One region of the Parageobacillus galactosidasius genome, then DNA from elsewhere that is predicted to be linked to it. Evidence: a T-box and tRNA genes for the amino acid it is inferred to sense, from the RefSeq annotation. Region 1 holds a T-box; the other holds one or more tRNA genes.
What was found. A T-box is a leader RNA that pairs with one kind of tRNA and senses whether it is charged. The one in region 1 lies ahead of tyrS (tyrosine--tRNA ligase), so its partner is inferred to be a tRNA-Tyr.
Positions count from the first base shown of each region.

Region 2: it has a tRNA-Tyr gene. The T-box ahead of tyrS (tyrosine--tRNA ligase) is inferred to sense a tRNA for this amino acid. The anticodon was not compared.

Region 1 is NZ_NDYL01000002.1:1,321,963-1,330,785, reverse strand. Features, by position in the region: gene acsA (acetate--CoA ligase) at 1-1,664, shown strand, start outside; gene B9L23_RS16245 (transglycosylase domain-containing protein) at 1,696-4,452, opposite strand; T-box leader at 4,620-4,840, shown strand; gene tyrS (tyrosine--tRNA ligase) at 4,889-6,148, shown strand; gene rpsD (30S ribosomal protein S4) at 6,240-6,842, opposite strand; gene B9L23_RS16230 (sensor domain-containing diguanylate cyclase) at 7,184-8,823, shown strand, end outside.
Region 2 is NZ_NDYL01000001.1:152,909-161,731, reverse strand. Features, by position in the region: gene sigW (RNA polymerase sigma factor SigW) at 1-81, opposite strand, end outside; gene rocF (arginase) at 241-1,143, opposite strand; tRNA gene B9L23_RS00930 (tRNA-Ala) at 1,310-1,382, opposite strand; tRNA gene B9L23_RS00925 (tRNA-Gly) at 1,403-1,474, opposite strand; tRNA gene B9L23_RS00920 (tRNA-Lys) at 1,482-1,554, opposite strand; tRNA gene B9L23_RS00915 (tRNA-Gln) at 1,699-1,773, opposite strand; tRNA gene B9L23_RS00910 (tRNA-Tyr) at 1,866-1,950, opposite strand; tRNA gene B9L23_RS00905 (tRNA-Thr) at 1,960-2,032, opposite strand; tRNA gene B9L23_RS00900 (tRNA-Val) at 2,190-2,265, opposite strand; tRNA gene B9L23_RS00895 (tRNA-Glu) at 2,278-2,349, opposite strand; tRNA gene B9L23_RS00890 (tRNA-Thr) at 2,368-2,440, opposite strand; tRNA gene B9L23_RS00885 (tRNA-Asn) at 2,442-2,516, opposite strand; rRNA gene rrf (5S ribosomal RNA) at 2,669-2,785, opposite strand; partial or broken gene B9L23_RS00875 (transposase) at 3,751-3,972, shown strand; gene pdaB (polysaccharide deacetylase family sporulation protein PdaB) at 4,120-4,881, shown strand; gene B9L23_RS00865 (KinB-signaling pathway activation protein) at 4,978-5,583, opposite strand; gene B9L23_RS20820 (hypothetical protein) at 5,807-6,082, opposite strand; gene B9L23_RS00860 (transposase) at 6,096-6,650, opposite strand; gene gerD (spore germination lipoprotein GerD) at 6,982-7,611, shown strand; gene B9L23_RS00850 (Mrp/NBP35 family ATP-binding protein) at 7,651-8,667, opposite strand; gene cwlD (N-acetylmuramoyl-L-alanine amidase CwlD) at 8,766-8,823, opposite strand, start outside.

The DNA of each region.
Region 1 (8,823 bases):
ATGAAGAAACATATAAAAATTTTGATTGGAAAGAAGTAGAAAAGGAATTTTCGTGGTTTGAAACAGGCCGGGTCAATATGGCGTATGAAGCGATCGACCGCCATGCGGAAACGTTTCGAAAAAATAAAGTAGCTCTCTATTACCGTGATGCATCGAGAAATGAAAAGTATACATTCAAAGAAATGAAAGAAATGTCCAACAAAGTTGCAAACGTGCTAAAACAAGTAGCAGAGATTGAAAAAGGAGACCGCGTATTTATTTTTATGCCGCGCTCTCCGGAATTGTATTTTTCTGTATTAGGAATCATTAAAACAGGCGCGATTGTTGGTCCGCTGTTTGAAGCGTTTATGGAAGGAGCGGTGCGCGATCGGCTTGAGGATAGTGGAGCGAAGGCAATCATCACGACACCGGAACTGTTGCCGCGGGTTCCAGTCAATGATCTGCCTGAGCTGAAATACGTTTTTCTTGTCGGGGATAACATTGTGGAAGAAGGTCCGTATATTGACTTAAAGAAACGAATGAACGAAGCGAGCAAACATTTTGACATTGAATGGGTAGATCGCCAAGATGGACTTATTTTGCATTATACATCTGGTTCTACTGGAAAGCCAAAAGGGGTTTTGCACGTTCACAATGCAATGATTCAACATTATCAAACAGCAAAATGGGTGCTTGATTTAAAAGAAGACGATATTTATTGGTGTACAGCTGACCCTGGTTGGGTAACGGGAACGTCATATGGTATTTTCGGTCCTTGGTTGTGTGGCGCTTCAAGCGTCGTTATTGGAGGACGTTTTAGCCCGGATGCATGGTATCAAGCGATTCAAGATTTCGGCGTAACCGTGTGGTATAGTGCACCAACGGCATTTCGCATGTTGATGGGAGCCGGCGATGAAATTGTCAAAAAATATGATTTAAGCTCACTTCGCCATATTCTCAGTGTTGGAGAACCATTGAATCCAGAAGTCATTCGCTGGGGGATGAAAGTATTCGAGCGACGCATTCATGATACATGGTGGATGACAGAAACAGGCGCTCATCTTATTTGTAACTATCCTTGCATGGAAATTAAGCCGGGGTCGATGGGGAAACCGATTCCTGGTGTAAAAGCAGCCATTGTTGATGATCAAGGAAATGAGCTGCCGCCATATCGTATGGGCAACTTAGCGATTAAAAAAGGATGGCCGTCGATGATGAAAACGATTTGGAATAACCCACAAAAATATGAATCGTACTTCATCGGCGATTGGTACGTTTCCGGCGATTCCGCCTATATGGATGAAGACGGATATTTCTGGTTCCAAGGTCGTGTCGATGATGTGATTAATACATCTGGGGAACGTGTTGGTCCATTTGAAGTAGAAAGCAAGCTAGTGGAACATCCAGCGGTGGCGGAAGCCGGGGTTATCGGTAAGCCAGATCCGGTGCGCGGGGAAATTATTAAAGCGTTTATTTCGCTTCGGGAAGGATATGAACCATCAGAGGAATTGAAAGAAGACATTCGCCAGTTTGTCAAAAAAGGATTGGCGGCACACGCAGCGCCGCGGGAAATTGAATTCCGCGACAAACTGCCAAAAACGCGAAGCGGAAAGATTATGCGCCGCGTCTTAAAAGCTTGGGAACTCAACTTGCCGACAGGGGATTTATCGACAATGGAAGACTAAGAAAAAAGCTGATCGATATGATCAGCTTTTTTTAATGGTTCTTCGAAGGGCTATCTGATGTTTTCTTTTTTCCTTGATTTTGTACAGCGGCATTTTGTTCAGAAATGATGTTCGATGGTGGGGATTCATTGCCGCTTATATCTACTGCTGTCACATAATATGTTGCTTTTGGCTGTAGATTGGAAAATGTTAAAGATTTTCCAGCTTTAACGATAGAGACAACACGAAACGGCGCTCCTTTTTGTTCCGCACAATATACACGATAGCCAATGACGTCGTTTTCGTGGTGCGGCTTCCAACTTATTGTTTCATTGGTTAGTTGGACGGTAGGCGGGTCTGGACGTTTTCCGTTTTCTTTCATTTCGCTAACCAATAATGTTCCGTTCCACTCGGCGGAGTTTATATTGTAGATTCCTAGTTCTTTGAGCAATTTTTTATTAAGTATGACCCCGCTTGAAACAAACTCGCTCGGCGTTGTATTAAGCGCGATGTACCGTTTGCCGTTGACTTCAACAAAGCGTCCTTCGATTAAATATTGGTCCTTACTTTGCTTTGGGGTGAATTTTGTATTATATAAATCATAGTTGACTAATCCAGCTTTTTCGCATAAATCAGATGGAACGAACCCTGAAACTGTACAATATGCACGACGGACGATGCCGCCTGGCATATTGAATCGCGTTTTTGGAGCGATTAGCTGCGGCTTTACATCATAAGCCGCATTCATTAGTTGTGCCCATAATAGCTGGGTTCGTTTGCTATAGGATAACCCTTTATATTTTAGCTGCAGCGGTGCCGGAGTATCATATCCCATCCAAACGCCAAATGTAACGTTCGGATTTGTTGCAACAAACCATGAGTCCTGATTATTTTGTCCTGTTCCCGTTTTCCCAGCCCAATCCGCTTGGAATTTTAAATAATACGGGAGAGAGGACGCTGTGCCGTGTCGAATAACGTCTCTCATCATATCAATCATTAAATAAGATGTTTGTGGAGAAAAGACGGGAACGGGCTTACTTTGATGTTCGTAAATGACTTGTCCATCTTTCGATACAATTTTTTCAATTAAATACGCATCGATAAATGTTCCGTAATTCGCAAATGTGGCATAGGCGTTGACATTTTCTTCTACTGTCACTCCTTTATTCGTTCCTCCGATCGCCAAGGCGACGTGGTTTTCTTCTGTTTTTGCCACACTGGTAATGCCCATTTTGTGCAAATATTCTACTGGATGTTGATTCATGATCTTCATATATGTTCGAATCGCAGGAATGTTATAAGAATACTGCAAGGCGCGTCGAGCGGTGACTAAACCGTGTGTTTTTCGGTCCGCATTTTTTGGAGTGTAATAACCTTTACCTGTCTTGATGCGTAATTCTGTGTCTGGGATGACGGAACCGGGCTGAATAATGCCCATTTCCATTGCTGGCGCATATACGAGCAGCGGTTTCATTGTCGAACCGTTTGATCGATATGCTTGTGTGGCGTGATTGAGCTGCTCTCGCCCGTAATCTCTGCCGCCGACAAAGCTAATAATTCTCCCTGTCTTATTTTCAATAAGGATTGCACCGACTTCGACAGGTTCCCGCTTTGCAACCGTTTTGCCCGTCTGTTGATCTTTTACGTATTGAATAATGTCGTCGCCGTAATATTGATAATTTGCAACTACTTTTTGCATGCGATCGTAAATATTTTTGTCAATCGTTGTGTAAATGTTATACCCGTTTTGGCGAAGCTGTTTTTCTGCTTTTGCTAAATAGCGTTCATAAAGAGATGCGTCTTGCCATAACTGCTGTTTCTCATACCTATCTTTTTTGGCTAAAACTTCCGCTAGCGCTTCTTTCGCACGCTTTTCAATTTCCATCGTGAGCCACGGATATTTCTCAAACGGTGATGGCTTCGGTGGCGCAAAATGTTTGGCGATATCATATTGCAGCGCTTCTTTATATTGCTTTTCGGAAATATAGCCTTCCTGTTTCATGCGTGTTAACACCGTTTTCATGCGATGCAATGCTGGGGATAAATCTTTTTTCACTTTTCCATCGCTTGTAAATGGCGTATAAACGAAAGGGCTTTGCGGAAGGCCGGCTAAAAATGCTGCTTGGGCTAGATTTAAATCTTTCGCATTTACTCCAAAAACGCCTTGGGCCGCTGCTTGGATGCCGGCAATGTTGCGCCCGGATGAGTTTCTGCCGAATGGAACGACATTTAAATATGCCTCTAAAATTTCATTTTTGCTAAAAAATTTTTCGAGGCGAAGCGCAAGCAATATTTCTTTCGCTTTCCGTTCAAACGACGCTTCATTGGTTAATATTTGATTTTTCACAAGCTGTTGCGTTAGCGTGCTTCCGCCTGTTTGCATTGCAGAGTTGGTAGCTTCTTGAAAAAGCGCCCGGATAATTGCTTTTGGAACAATACCGTGATGTTCGTAAAAATATTCGTCTTCTGTTGCGATTATTGCTTTTATGACGTAAGGGGAAACATCTTTCAATTTTACTTCTTCTCTCTCTAAATCCGTGCGGAAATTTCCAAGATAAACGTTATTGGCGAAGTAAATATGCGTTGTTTCCTCATAGTTGTAAATATCTGTTTTCATTTCTTGATACGAAGGAAGCGGCATATCTTTTACTAAAAAAGCAAAATATCCGGCGCCAAGACCGACCGCAAAGCAAATGGCGCATAGTGCGAAAATAAGAAAAATAAGAAAAAGATTCCAACATACTTCATATGTAATGAGAAAATAGCGCCATGCTTTCTTTAGGGAAAACGTTTGTTTTATATGCTCCATGGGCATTCCCCCTATATAAACAACAAATAAATGTAAACACAGTATATCATATTTTTTGTTGAATATTGCGGCTTTTTGTCATTTTTCTTTCATTATAAATGCGATTTGATTCGGTTTGACAAATTTATGAGAGTATGATAAAAACATGTATATCAAAAACGATATACATAAAAGCGATGACAGGAACGAGTAGTGTTTATCTCCCTGTTTCAGAGAGCTAGTGGTTGGTGTGAACTAGCACATAGATAAACACGAATTACCTCCTCGAGCAGCTTTTGCGAACGGATTGTCCAAGTAGCAAAAGACGGCATTTGCCGTTATCGAAATGAAGTGAGAAAGCGCTATGCTTTCTAAGTAGGGTGGTACCGCGATGTCAATCGTCCCTTCAGTTTAAGGGGCGATTTTTTTATGAAAAAATAAAAAAGGGGTGGATCAAATGGACTTGTTGCAAGAGTTGGAATGGCGCGGATTAATTAACCAAGTCACGGATAAGGAAGGGCTTCAGAAATTACTAAATGAGGAAAAAGTGACGCTATATTCCGGATTTGACCCTACGGCGGACAGTTTGCACATCGGACATTTATTGCCGATTTTAACGCTGCGCCGATTTCAGCTAGCTGGCCATCGTCCAATTGCGCTTGTTGGCGGTGCGACCGGGCTAATCGGAGACCCAAGCGGAAAAAAAAGCGAGCGTACATTAAATGCAAAAGAAACGGTGCAACAATGGAGTGAACGCATTAAAGAACAATTGTCAAGATTTTTAGATTTTGATGCGAAAGAAAATCCGGCGAAAATCGCCAACAACTATGATTGGATTGGTTCGCTTGATGTGATTACTTTTTTGCGCGATGTTGGAAAAAACTTCGGGCTAAACTACATGCTGGCGAAAGAATCGGTGCAATCGCGCATCGAGACAGGCATTTCGTTTACGGAGTTTAGCTATATGATTTTACAATCATTGGACTTCTTAAAACTTTATCAAAACGAACAATGTCGTTTGCAAATTGGCGGCAGTGACCAATGGGGAAATATCACAGCAGGATTAGAGTTAATCCGAAAAACGGAAGGAGATGCAAAAGCGTTTGGATTAACCGTTCCGCTTGTTACCAAAGCAGATGGAACAAAATTCGGGAAAACAGAGAGCGGAGCCATTTGGCTTGATCGGGAAAAAACGTCTCCATATGAGTTTTACCAATTTTGGATTAACACAGACGACCGTGATGTCATTAAATATTTAAAATACTTTACGTTCTTATCGAAAGAAGAAATTGAAGAGCTAGAAAAACAATTGCAGAAAGCTCCGGAACAGCGTGCGGCGCAAAAAGCGTTAGCCGAAGAAATGACGAAACTTGTCCATGGAGAAGAAGCCTTGAAGCAAGCGATTCGCATTTCGGAGGCGCTCTTTAGTGGAAGTGTGTCACAATTAACAGCCGAGGAAATTGAACAAGGGTTTAAAGACGTTCCTTCTTTTGAATATGAGGGAGAGGAAGTTCCGTTAGTGGAACTCCTTGTCATGGCGAAGATTGTGCCATCGAAACGGCAGGCGAGGGAAGATATTACAAACGGAGCGATTTACATCAATGGTGAGCGCATACAAGACGTCAATGCAGTGATTACAAAAGAAAACCGCATCGAAGGACGTTTTACCATCATTCGCCGCGGAAAGAAAAAATATTATTTAATTCGCTACCAATAAAAAAACCCGGGAAGACCGGGTTTTTTTATTGGTAGATGATCACAAAACAGAAAAAATCCCTCCAGAATCATATCTGAAGGGATGCGGCGCATTAACGAGAGTAGAACTCAACGATTAATGCTTCGTTAATTTCTGATGGCAATTCGGAGCGTTCAGGTAAACGAGTATACGTGCCTTCAAGTTTTTCAGCATCCAATGTTAAATAATCTGGTACGAAGTTGTTCAATTCTAATGCTTCTTTAATGACTTGAAGGTTGCGAGATTTTTCGCGGACAGAAATCGTTTGGCCAGGTTTCACGCGATAAGATGGAATGTTTACACGGTTTCCGTCAACTAAAATATGGCCGTGCGTTACAAGCTGACGAGCTTGGCGGCGAGTACGCGCAAAGCCTAAACGGTAAACAAGGTTGTCTAAACGTGATTCTAAAAGAATCATAAAGTTTTCCCCGTGTTTACCAGGCATTTTGCCAGCTTCTTCAAACGTTTTGCGGAATTGACGTTCGTTTACGCCGTACATATGGCGAAGTTTTTGTTTTTCTTGCAATTGCAGACCATATTCCGAAAGTTTTCTGCGTTGACTTGGACCATGTTGACCTGGTGGGTAAGGACGTTTTTGCAACTCTTTACCTGTACCGCTTAAGGAGATTCCTAGGCGGCGAGAAATTTTCCACGTTGGACCTGTATAACGAGCCATTCAATGCTCCTCCTTTTGCTTTTATTTCGGGTAAAATAAAAGCAGGCGTGCGTCAACAATTATGGCCATTTTGTTTTCATGTATCCTCGCTCTAGCAGCTAAGAGTTACACGATACACCTCGTTATCGAGGAACAAAATGGAACCATAAAGGTGAGCACTAAGGCTGCTATATTTTACACAAAGGCTATTATATGACTTTTATAGGGCAAAGTCAATATTTTTATTTTCCTTATTTCGAGATAATATGATATAATAAAAGATGTAATTTTTTGAAAAGTTTTGTATATACTCCATTCTAAAACTAACTGGAATGAGAACATCAGTTTAGGTGAAAAGGGCGATGAAATTAGAAGAAGAAAAAGTGTACGGAGCCTTTAAACAAAAATTTTTTCATTGGTTTTTATCGTATGATGATTATGAGAATTTTTCCAATGTGATCACAGAATTGCTGTTACTACTCAAACAGGAGCTTATGATAAAGCAAGCTGCTTTTTTTGTGTTTGATCCTTTAAATAAATCGTTTTATCCGGAAGCAATCACGAAATCAGAAGAAAGTCACTCTCCTTTCTGTCATCAAATTCTGCCTGACAATATAAAAGCAATGGTAGATGATGAGCAGCAGACGATACAAATTCATGAAGATGAAAAGTATATAACCGCGCAAATTTTCCTTCGTCTTTCCGAGGAGTTAATCGGGATGTTGCAGCTAGTGTATGATCGCCAGCTTTTCATAAGCAGAAGGCTGCTAAAAAAAATCAAACAAGATTTTTCAACGCTTTTCCGAAAGTTCAGGATGATATCCCAAGGGCTTAGCGATGAAAAACGTTATGAACAGCTTCATCGGTTTGCCGCGAAAATTCATTCATCGATGAAGATTGATGATGTGCTCGAGGAAATTATTAACACTCTTAAGCAAGTATATCCGTCCTTTACATACTATTTGCTTTTGTCGCACGATAATCAGCATCACGGGCATTTGCCAATCAAACCGCTTGTTTTTGATGAAAGCGGCGAAAATATGGCAGCGATGCAGGCTTTTTTGACGGGGAGAATTCAGTTTGAAGACTCCATTTCGCTGCGTCGTTCCGTTTTGTATGCGCCGATTAAAGGAGCGCAGGGCGTTTACGGTGTTATTGAAATTATGGCCCCTTACATTATGGAGTTTCCAAAAAGGGAAATCAATTTTATTTCTTTGCTTGCCAATACGGCGGGAAGCGCGTTGGAAAATGCGAAATTGTATGAGCAATCCCGTCGTCTCGTTGCGGATTTACAGCTAATTAATGAAACGATACACCAGTTGAATGCAAATTTGCGTCTTCAAGATGCCATTGAATTTATGGTAAAGCAAATTAAGCAATCGTTTTGTGCGGATGAAGTCGGTTTTTTCTGGTTTGAAGGGAGGAAACGAAAGCTATTACCTGGGAGCACACCATTTTTTCAATCCTGTAAATCCAAAAAGTATATTGAATTTGTGGAAAAGAAAATGAAAACGGAAAAGGATATCGTCTTTGTTGGAGATGCAAAAATTCATGCTTCTCTTTCCGTTCCTGTCTACCACTCTCTAATGGCTGCTCCTATGGTTCAAAATGGGGAGCTAAAAGGAGTTACGATTGTTTTACATCGCGAACCATACCATTTTACGTTTGAAATGTTTAAACTGTTGCAGTCACTGATTCAACATTCCACCCTCGCATTTACGAATGCGATGTTAAGAGAAGAGCTTGAAAAGCACGTTGTTACGGACTATTTGACGAAATTGTATACAAGACGCTATTTAGATGAACAAATCAAAACATCGATGCTTCATGACGAATTTGGAACGTTTATTTTAGTCGATATTGATAATTTTAAACAAGTAAATGATACATATGGACATCAAATCGGGGATCATGTGCTCGTTCAGGTTGCCAACATCATTCGTTCCAATATTCGCGCTAGTGACATCGGCGCTCGTTGGGGCGGGGAGGAACTTGCCGTCTA
Region 2 (8,823 bases), on a different contig from region 1:
ATAAAGATCTACAATATCAGCATAGGCATTTTGATCGCCTTTTTTGACCGCTTTTATACGTTTTTTCACAAATATCTCCATAATAATACGTACCCCCGCTCACTGCGGCTACAGTGTATTACGTTCACAAATAAAAAAAGTTTCATGCAAACATGCACCATTTATTTTATCATATCCGCCTAATCTTTCCTAAGCAAAATAAAAACAGCAGATTCTGTAAAATCTGCTGTTTTTACACCGTTACACCAGCTTTTCTCCAAAAAGGGACCCCATCAATCCTACAGCAACAGAAGCAGTCTTATTGCGCTCATCTAAAATCGGATTCACCTCTACAAATTCCGCTGATGTAATTAGTTTTGCCTCTGCGAGCATTTCCATTGCCAAATGGCTTTCACGATAAGTAAGACCACCGATAACTGGCGTACCCACTCCCGGTGCATCGTTCGGATCAAGTCCGTCTAAATCAAGTGATAAATGCACTCCATCCGTTCGTTCTTTTAAATATGCAATCGTTTCTTCCATTACTGTCGTCATGCCGAGACGATCTATTTCATGCATCGTATATACTTTAATCCCTTTTTCACGGATTAACTGCTTTTCCCCTTCGTCCAGAGAGCGAATGCCAATAAGAACAATGTTTTCAGGTTTCACTTTTGGGCTATAACCGCCGATATTCGTCAAATACGGATGTCCTAAACCAAGACTCACAGCCAGTGGCATGCCATGAATGTTTCCGGATGGAGAGGTTTCTGGCGTATTTAAATCACCATGGGCGTCATACCAAATAACTCCTAAATTCTTATAATGCTTCGCAATACCAGCTAATGTACCAATGGCAATGCTATGATCACCGCCCAACACGAGAGGGAAGCGCCCCCTTTTGATCACTTCGTCCACTGTTTTTGCTAATTTTTCATTTGCTTCTGCAACCGCTTTCAAATTTCGTAAGTTGGGCTGTGATCCTTCATCATCAGGATGTTCTGTTTTTCCAATTGGAATATCGCCTAAATCTTCAATTTCATAATGAAGACGTTCTAACCTCTCGATTACCCCTGCATAACGCATGGCACTCGGCCCCATATCTACACCACGACGTGTCTGCCCTAAATCCATCGGTACACCAATAATCGATACCGTCTTCATGTTTCCCTCTCCTTCCCATTGTGCTACTTCAATTGTAGACAAAAATATCATATTGACTCAACTCGACAGTTTTTTGAATATTTATTCTTATAAAAAAAGAACAGTCTGCAATCACAATAAACAAAAAATCCCACTTCGTTTTTTCCGAAGTGGGATGTTATATCAATGGAGCCTATCGGGATCGAACCGATGACCTCCTGCGTGCAAAGCAGGCGCTCTCCCAGCTGAGCTAAGGCCCCAAACTATCTTGTTGTAAAAGAGCGGAAGACGGGACTCGAACCCGCGACCCCCACCTTGGCAAGGTGGTGTTCTACCACTGAACTACTTCCGCATGACAATGAGCCATGGAGGACTCGAACCTCCGACCCTCTGATTAAAAGTCAGATGCTCTACCTGCTGAGCTAATGGCTCGTGTAGTAAATGAAAACACTCCATGTTTTTGTTGCCTCTTCCTCTGCTAGCCAATTCAAAGATGTTGGATGCGTCGGGACAATTCATAGCGAACTCATAGAAGCTTTGCTCATTGCTTCCCTGCTGAGCTAATTAATGGGATTATGGCTGGGCTAGCTGGATTCGAACCAGCGCATCACGGAGTCAAAGTCCGTTGCCTTACCGCTTGGCTATAGCCCAATAATATTGGAGTACCTAATGCTACCGAAAAATATTATTTCACATAACTTAAAAATTATACTTCATTTCAGCTAATTACTCTATGTATAAGGTGGTGGAGGGGGACGGATTCGAACCGCCGAACCCAAAGGGAGCGGATTTACAGTCCGCCGCGTTTGGCCACTTCGCTACCCCTCCATATTATGATGCCGGCTGCAGGACTTGAACCCGCAACCTACTGATTACAAGTCAGTTGCTCTACCAATTGAGCTAAGCCGGCATAAGAAAGAAGTATTGACATATATACTTAATTTTTTGTGTCCCTTCCTCTTCTCGCTTATTCAGCGAAGTGATATGCGTCGGAACAACTCGCAGGGAATTCACGGAAGCTTAGGCTCGTCTCTACCAATTGAGCTAAGCGGGCATTAAAAATGTCGTGGTGGAGGATGACGGGATCGAACCGCCGACCCCTTGCTTGTAAGGCAAGTGCTCTCCCAGCTGAGCTAATCCTCCACAAAAAGAAAGTGACCCGTACGGGATTCGAACCCGTGTTACCGCCGTGAAAGGGCGGTGTCTTAACCACTTGACCAACGGGCCAAAAAATCACAATACGAAAGCTTCCAACCGGGCTTGAACCGGTGACCTCTTCCTTACCATGGAAGTGCTCTACCAACTGAGCTATGGAAGCATGGCTCCGCAGGCAGGATTCGAACCTGCGACCAATCGGTTAACAGCCGATTGCTCTACCACTGAGCTACTGCGGAATAACGGGTTGTTGGTTTATACTCAATTTTTTCGTTGCCTCTTCCTCTACAAGCTTTTTCAAAGAAGCTGGATGCGTCGAGGCAACTCGCAGCTTATTCATAGAAGCTTATGCTCGTTGCTTCCCACTGAGCTGCTTTGGAATATTCAACTTGCCTAGCAACGACCTACTCTTGCAGGGGCGCTGGCCCCAACTACCATCGGCGCTGGAGAGCTTAACTTCCGTGTTCGGGATGGGAACGGGTGTTTCCTCTCCGCTATTGTCACTAGGCAAGTTATCAGCCAAATATTATTATATCCAAATAAATAATCTTGTCAAGAGTGAAATTTCATTCCCTCAAAACTAGATAACCGTCTGTTTGGAAGAAGCCGTTTTGCATAGGCGGCTTCCGCTTTTCCGTTGTCTAGCTCCGGTGCCTAGCTCTCTTGCGCCAAATAACCTTCTCCCTTGAGGTGCAAGCACCTCTACGGGCGAAGAACATTTGGCTTCGAGAGCTAAGCGCGCACCTCCGCTTTTCCGCTTGGTTAAGTCCTCGATCGATTAGTATCCGTCAGCTCCACGTGTCGCCACGCTTCCACCTTGGACCTATCGACCTCGTCATCTTCGAGGGATCTTACTCGCTTGACGCGATGGGAAATCTCATCCCCGTCCGCCGCTAACCGAACAGAAGCAAGCTTCCGTTCGGTCCGCTCGACTTGCATGTATTAGGCACGCCGCCAGCGTTCGTCCTGAGCCAGGATCAAACTCTCCAAAAAGAAAGTTGATTGGCTTCTTTTCAGCTTCAGCGCCGACACCGCAAGGTGTCGCTCGCCTTCGCTTTTCGTATTGTCTAGCTTCAGCGCCTAGCTCTCTTGTGCCAAATAACCTTCCCCCTCGAAGTGCAAGCACTTCAGCGGGTGAAGAACATTTGGCTTCGAGAGCTGATCGCGGCGCTTCAGCTTTTCGTTGTGGACGCTTCGTTTTGTTCAGTTTTCAAAGAACATTTTTTCCTCTTTGCGACCTTTTTATGCTAACACATTCATTAATAAGATGTCAATATTATTTTCGCTATCACTTAGCGACGTTAAACAATTTACCATAGCAAATTTTTATTGTCAATACTTTTTTATGTATTTTTTACCCGTGGTGCTAGATAAAATCAAACAAGCATAAAAAATAGCTCTTGCCTGGCGAATCTCCTGTAGAATGAAAGTGCGACCTACCATTCGAAAGGAGAATCCCCATGCAAGAGCACTTTCATTTTACCCGTTCGAAAAAATCAGCGAATTCGCCAATCGGACGCATGGAAACAGTGGATGAAGCGAAAACGTAAAGTGGTGGAAACCGTGTTTTCGATTTTAGTCGATTCGTATCGGATCACCGAGATTCGAGCGAACTCGGTTTCTGGATTTGAAACGGCACTGGATGGTATTTTACTGGCTTACTCGCTTGTTGTTCTTGGGCTAGTTGAGCGTTAAGACTCAACTAGCACCACGGGTGTATTTTTTATTAATATGTTTATCGGGATCAAGAATAAAACATGGTTTGAAAATATTTTTCATAACACCCGGGGTGACAAGCATAAGATGGTGACAGAACAACTTTAGGATAAAGGGGGAAAAATAGTGAGTTTTTTCTATGCATTAAATGGACGTTCCTTAAAAAAGGCACTTATTATCGTTCTATCTGCATTTTTTACAGCCACTATTTTATATGCCCAAGGAATCAATAATCCCACGCTTTCTCTCTCTACTGGGCCAAAAGCGGTCTATAAAATAGAAAAAAGCAAGCATGAGGTATCACTAACATTTGATATCAGCTGGGGGGATCAAAACGCCTTACACATCCTCGATGTATTAAAACAAAATGGCATAAAAAATGCAACATTTTTTTTATCTGCCTCTTGGGCGGAACGTCATCCGAATATTGTGAAACGAATTAAAGAAGACGGTCATGAAATCGGAAGCATGGGATATAACTTTGTTAACTACACAGAGTTAGAAAGCCCGAAAATACGTCAAGATCTTATGCAGGCAAAAAAAGTATTTGACACGCTTGGAATTAAAGAAATTACATTATTGCGGCCTCCGGGCGGCAATTTTAATAAGAATGTATTAAAGATTGCTGATTCGCTAGGTTATACCGTCGTTCATTGGAGTATTGACTCAAAAGATTGGCTTAACCCTGGAGTAAAGACAATTGTTGAAAATGTCGTAAACGACATGGAAGCCGGAGATATTATTTTACTTCACGCATCAGATTCTGCTAACCAAACAGCAAAAGCACTTCCAAAAATTATTGAAGCAATGAAGGAAAACGGTTACCGTAATGTTAGCGTTTCACAACTGATCGCTAATGGCGATGTAAATAGTAAAGAAATAAACTAAACCGAGTCTCTGCGTGACTAAAGTCGCGGACTTTCGTGGTTAGTTATCCTGTAAACATAAGCACGCGCAAAAGAAAGGGAGGTATCCTCCTCCCCTTTATGACTTTGGAACACCTGTTAGTTTATGCAGTATAAGAAGCTGATAAGCGTTACAAACTAATAATGGAAATAACATTAAATAAAGCCAATCTTCATTGTTAATACGCAATGCTGGAAACCACTCAATAACCGTTACGACAACCATAAAAAATAATGCTGGTACGAATGCCCCTTTATTCGTTTGTGCACTTTTTATATAAGCAACAATAAGCCCGACAATCAAAATAAATAAAGCGACTAGTATGTAACTGACAATAGACTCCCCTTCCACAGCAAACACTTGATAGCGGAAATATACTAAATCGAAAAGCACAAACAAAATTAGCACAACTTGTACTGAGTTCCAAAGAGAGTCAGAACGAAAGATCCCAAGTCCAAAGCGATGAATGGTTAAATAGGCGAAAAACCCCATTTGACTAATGACACTAAAAATAAAGCCAACACCAATGTGCCACACTAACACCGCAATAATTTCCAATACGTCCGATCGTAAAAACAGTTTCTCGTATTCACTCCAGTTAAGTATAATCCCTATAATCGCTGTTGTTATTCCTCCAATAGCTAATGTTGTTAAAAATAAACGCACCCATTTACGGCTGTTCACAGCTTCATCCTGGTTACTAAAATCTATAAAAATCGACTCATCGCGATGGAACCAGGAAACACCGCTTGCCGCTCAGGAAACACCTGAGTTCCATCAGGAAGGGAAATTCCCTTGTCATTCACCTATTGTAAAAGACACCCCGTGGCTCGCTGTCAGCGACGGCATCTGTCGTGCACCATTCCTTCCATCGGTCAGTACACGACAACGATTTTAGCAACCAGGTCTACACCTCCCTTAGTTGAATTTGATACTGATTCATCCAGCAGAATTTGTGCAAGATGTTCCATAACGACCATTCATGTTCTTGTTTGAAATTTTCGATTTTTTGTAACATCATGATTAAATATTGGCGTTGTTTCTTGCCGCTTTTCGATTGCTTGTAGGATTCTTCCATCGACCCTAACACGGCAATCAAATGACGCTTCACTTTCGTTTTTATGATGTCCATGAGTTCTTTTGGCAATCGTTCCTGATGCCCTAACCCCCGTCTGCCAATCACCAAAGCGGCACTTTCATGAACGGATAACCCATACTTTTTCATACAACTGATTCGAGCGCAAATCTTTCCATTCTTCGTTCGTGATTTTTCCTTTCAAGCGCTTGTAAAAGTTTTGTTTTCCGCCAAAAATCACACGTGGAATCGTCCCTTGGTCGAGATGGTGCTTTAGCTCATCTTCTTTCGATTTCCATTTTTCTAATCGTCGGTGTAATCCGTCTAAACACGTTTGAAGATCGACTTTTTTCGGTGTTTTTCTTCCATGTTGGTAGTCATCGATTTTCTTTTCGGTTTTTTCGATTTTCGCCTGCACATCCTCTAAGCGCATTGGAAGCAACTCACGTTGAGAAGAAATCAACGATTGTGCAAGCAAGACCGCATCTTCGGCATACCGTTTGTTGAGCTGAAATTGGCGCAGAAGGTGCTGGATGAGGTCTTTGGCGTTCCTTCCCTCCAGCAAACGGTTGAACGCGTATCGCTTCGCGGAACCAAAGACGCGCATCAACTCATCTAATGAGCGAAGGTGTGTTTCATCATTGGAAACAATTTTCATCACCCGAACCGTTTTCATCCCCTTGCCTTCCCCCTTGTTTGGATCCTTAAGAACATATATTCGCTAAATCTTCTTCCTTTCCTTTTTACATGAGGAAGGGGAGATGATTTTTTATCATCAGACAGGAGACGATAGAAAAGATGGAGAACATCTGCCTCTTTACGTCCAATAGCAGGAGATATTTACATGATTTTATAGATGTTTAACAAACTGCTTATACCTCCATTATTCTCAAATTCGATTCGCTTTAAATTTTATCAACGACTTAGGAATAAAGCAAATGCATATTTTTTTGACAGAAATTCATATTAAGGGTAAGGGATTTTTGCAGAAAGGAGCTTATTTACACATGAAAAAAAGCGCATTGCTCCTATTATTTAGTTATTTCCTTATCCTTAGCTCTTGTGCTCCTCAAGAAATTAGCCCACCTCCCCCGGATTACGATCAAACGAAAAAAATGGTCGTTGATATTTTAAAAACAGATGAGGGGAAAAAGGCTATTCAGGAAATTATGACGGATGAAAAAGTGAAACAACAATTAGTAATGGAGCAAACCGTTGTCAAAGAAACACTCGAACAAGTGTTAACGTCGGAAAAAGGAATAAAATTTTGGGAAAAAGCACTGCAAGATCCAAAGTTTGCAGAAAGCTTTGCAAAAAGTTTAAAAACAGGGCAAGAAAAAACGATCAAAGCGTTAATGAAAGACCCTGAATATCAAGGGATGATGATAGATATTTTAAAAAATCCAGAAATGGAAAAAGCGATGATGGACGTGCTAAAAAGTAAAGAATTTCGCAAGCACCTTCAACAAGTCATAACAGAAACGCTGAATAGTCCATTATTCCAGGCAAAAATTCAAGACATATTAATAAAATCCGCTGAAAACATTCAGCAGGAAACAAAAAAACAAAATGAAAATCAAGAGGGAGGAGAAGGAGAGGAAAGCGGCGACGATCAGCAAGGGCAAGGAGGAAGTTAAAAAGGAGCTATCTCCGAGCGAGATATGCTCCTTTTTTCTTTAACACTTTTCAATAATTTTTCGCGCAATGTCCATATATATTTTCCCAATAGGATGATCTTCCGCATAAACAGATGGAGCGAAATCCTCATCGTTCCAATCTGGTTGTTGGAGTGGCAGCTGCCCTAAAAGCTCCGTTTGCAACTCTTTCGCAAGCTTTTCGCCGCCGCCTTTGCCGAATACATATTCTCTTTCGCCTGTTTTGCGGCTTTCAAAATAGGACATATTTTCAATCACACCGATGATTTCGTGTTCCGTGCGAAGCGCCATTGCACCTGCGCGCGCCGCGACAAACGCCGCTGTCGGATGCGGGGTAGTAACAATGATTTCTTTACACGAAGGCAACATGGTATGTACATCTAACGCAACGTCCCCCGTTCCCGGAGGCAAATCTAATAATAAATAATCTAAGTCGCCCCATTCGACTTCTTTGAAAAAGTTGTTTAACATTTTTCCTAACATTGGACCGCGCCAAATAACAGGAGCGTTATCTTCGACGAAAAAGGCCATGGAAATAACTTTTACGCCGAATCGTTCAACCGGAATAATTTTATCGCCGCGCACGGTTGGTCGTTCGACAATGCCCATCATATCCGGAACACTAAACCCATAAATATCGGCATCAATCAGCCCTACTTTTTTCCCAAGACGAGCGAGAGAAACAGCAAGGTTCACGGAAACGGTCGATTTTCCAACGCCGCCTTTTCCGCTAGCAATTGCAATGTATGTCGTTTTCGATGTTTCCCCTTGATATTTTGCTACTACTTCTTCAGGGAGCTGCGCAAACCGCAAACCGACCGAAGCAGCGCCAGCATCTTTTAGTAGCTGAACAATCGTTGTTTGGATGCGAAGCTGCTCGGCTGTCCCTGTTTTTGCTAATGCGATTTTGACGCTGACGTGCTTTTTATCTTCCTTGATTTTAATTTCTTGAATCGCATTTGTTTCTTTAAACGTCTTGTTTAAAAATGGGTCTTTTATATTTTCTAACAATCCTCTTACATCATTTTCTGTGAGCATCGGCCATCACCAATCCTTATGTATGTATTCCCTTTCATACTTTTACTATAACATATATAACCATTGCGTATCTATCATGTAAAAAAAAGGAATCCTCCCTATTCAGGAGGATTTTTTTCATTCGAAAAATATCGCAGTACCCCTTTATATATCGAT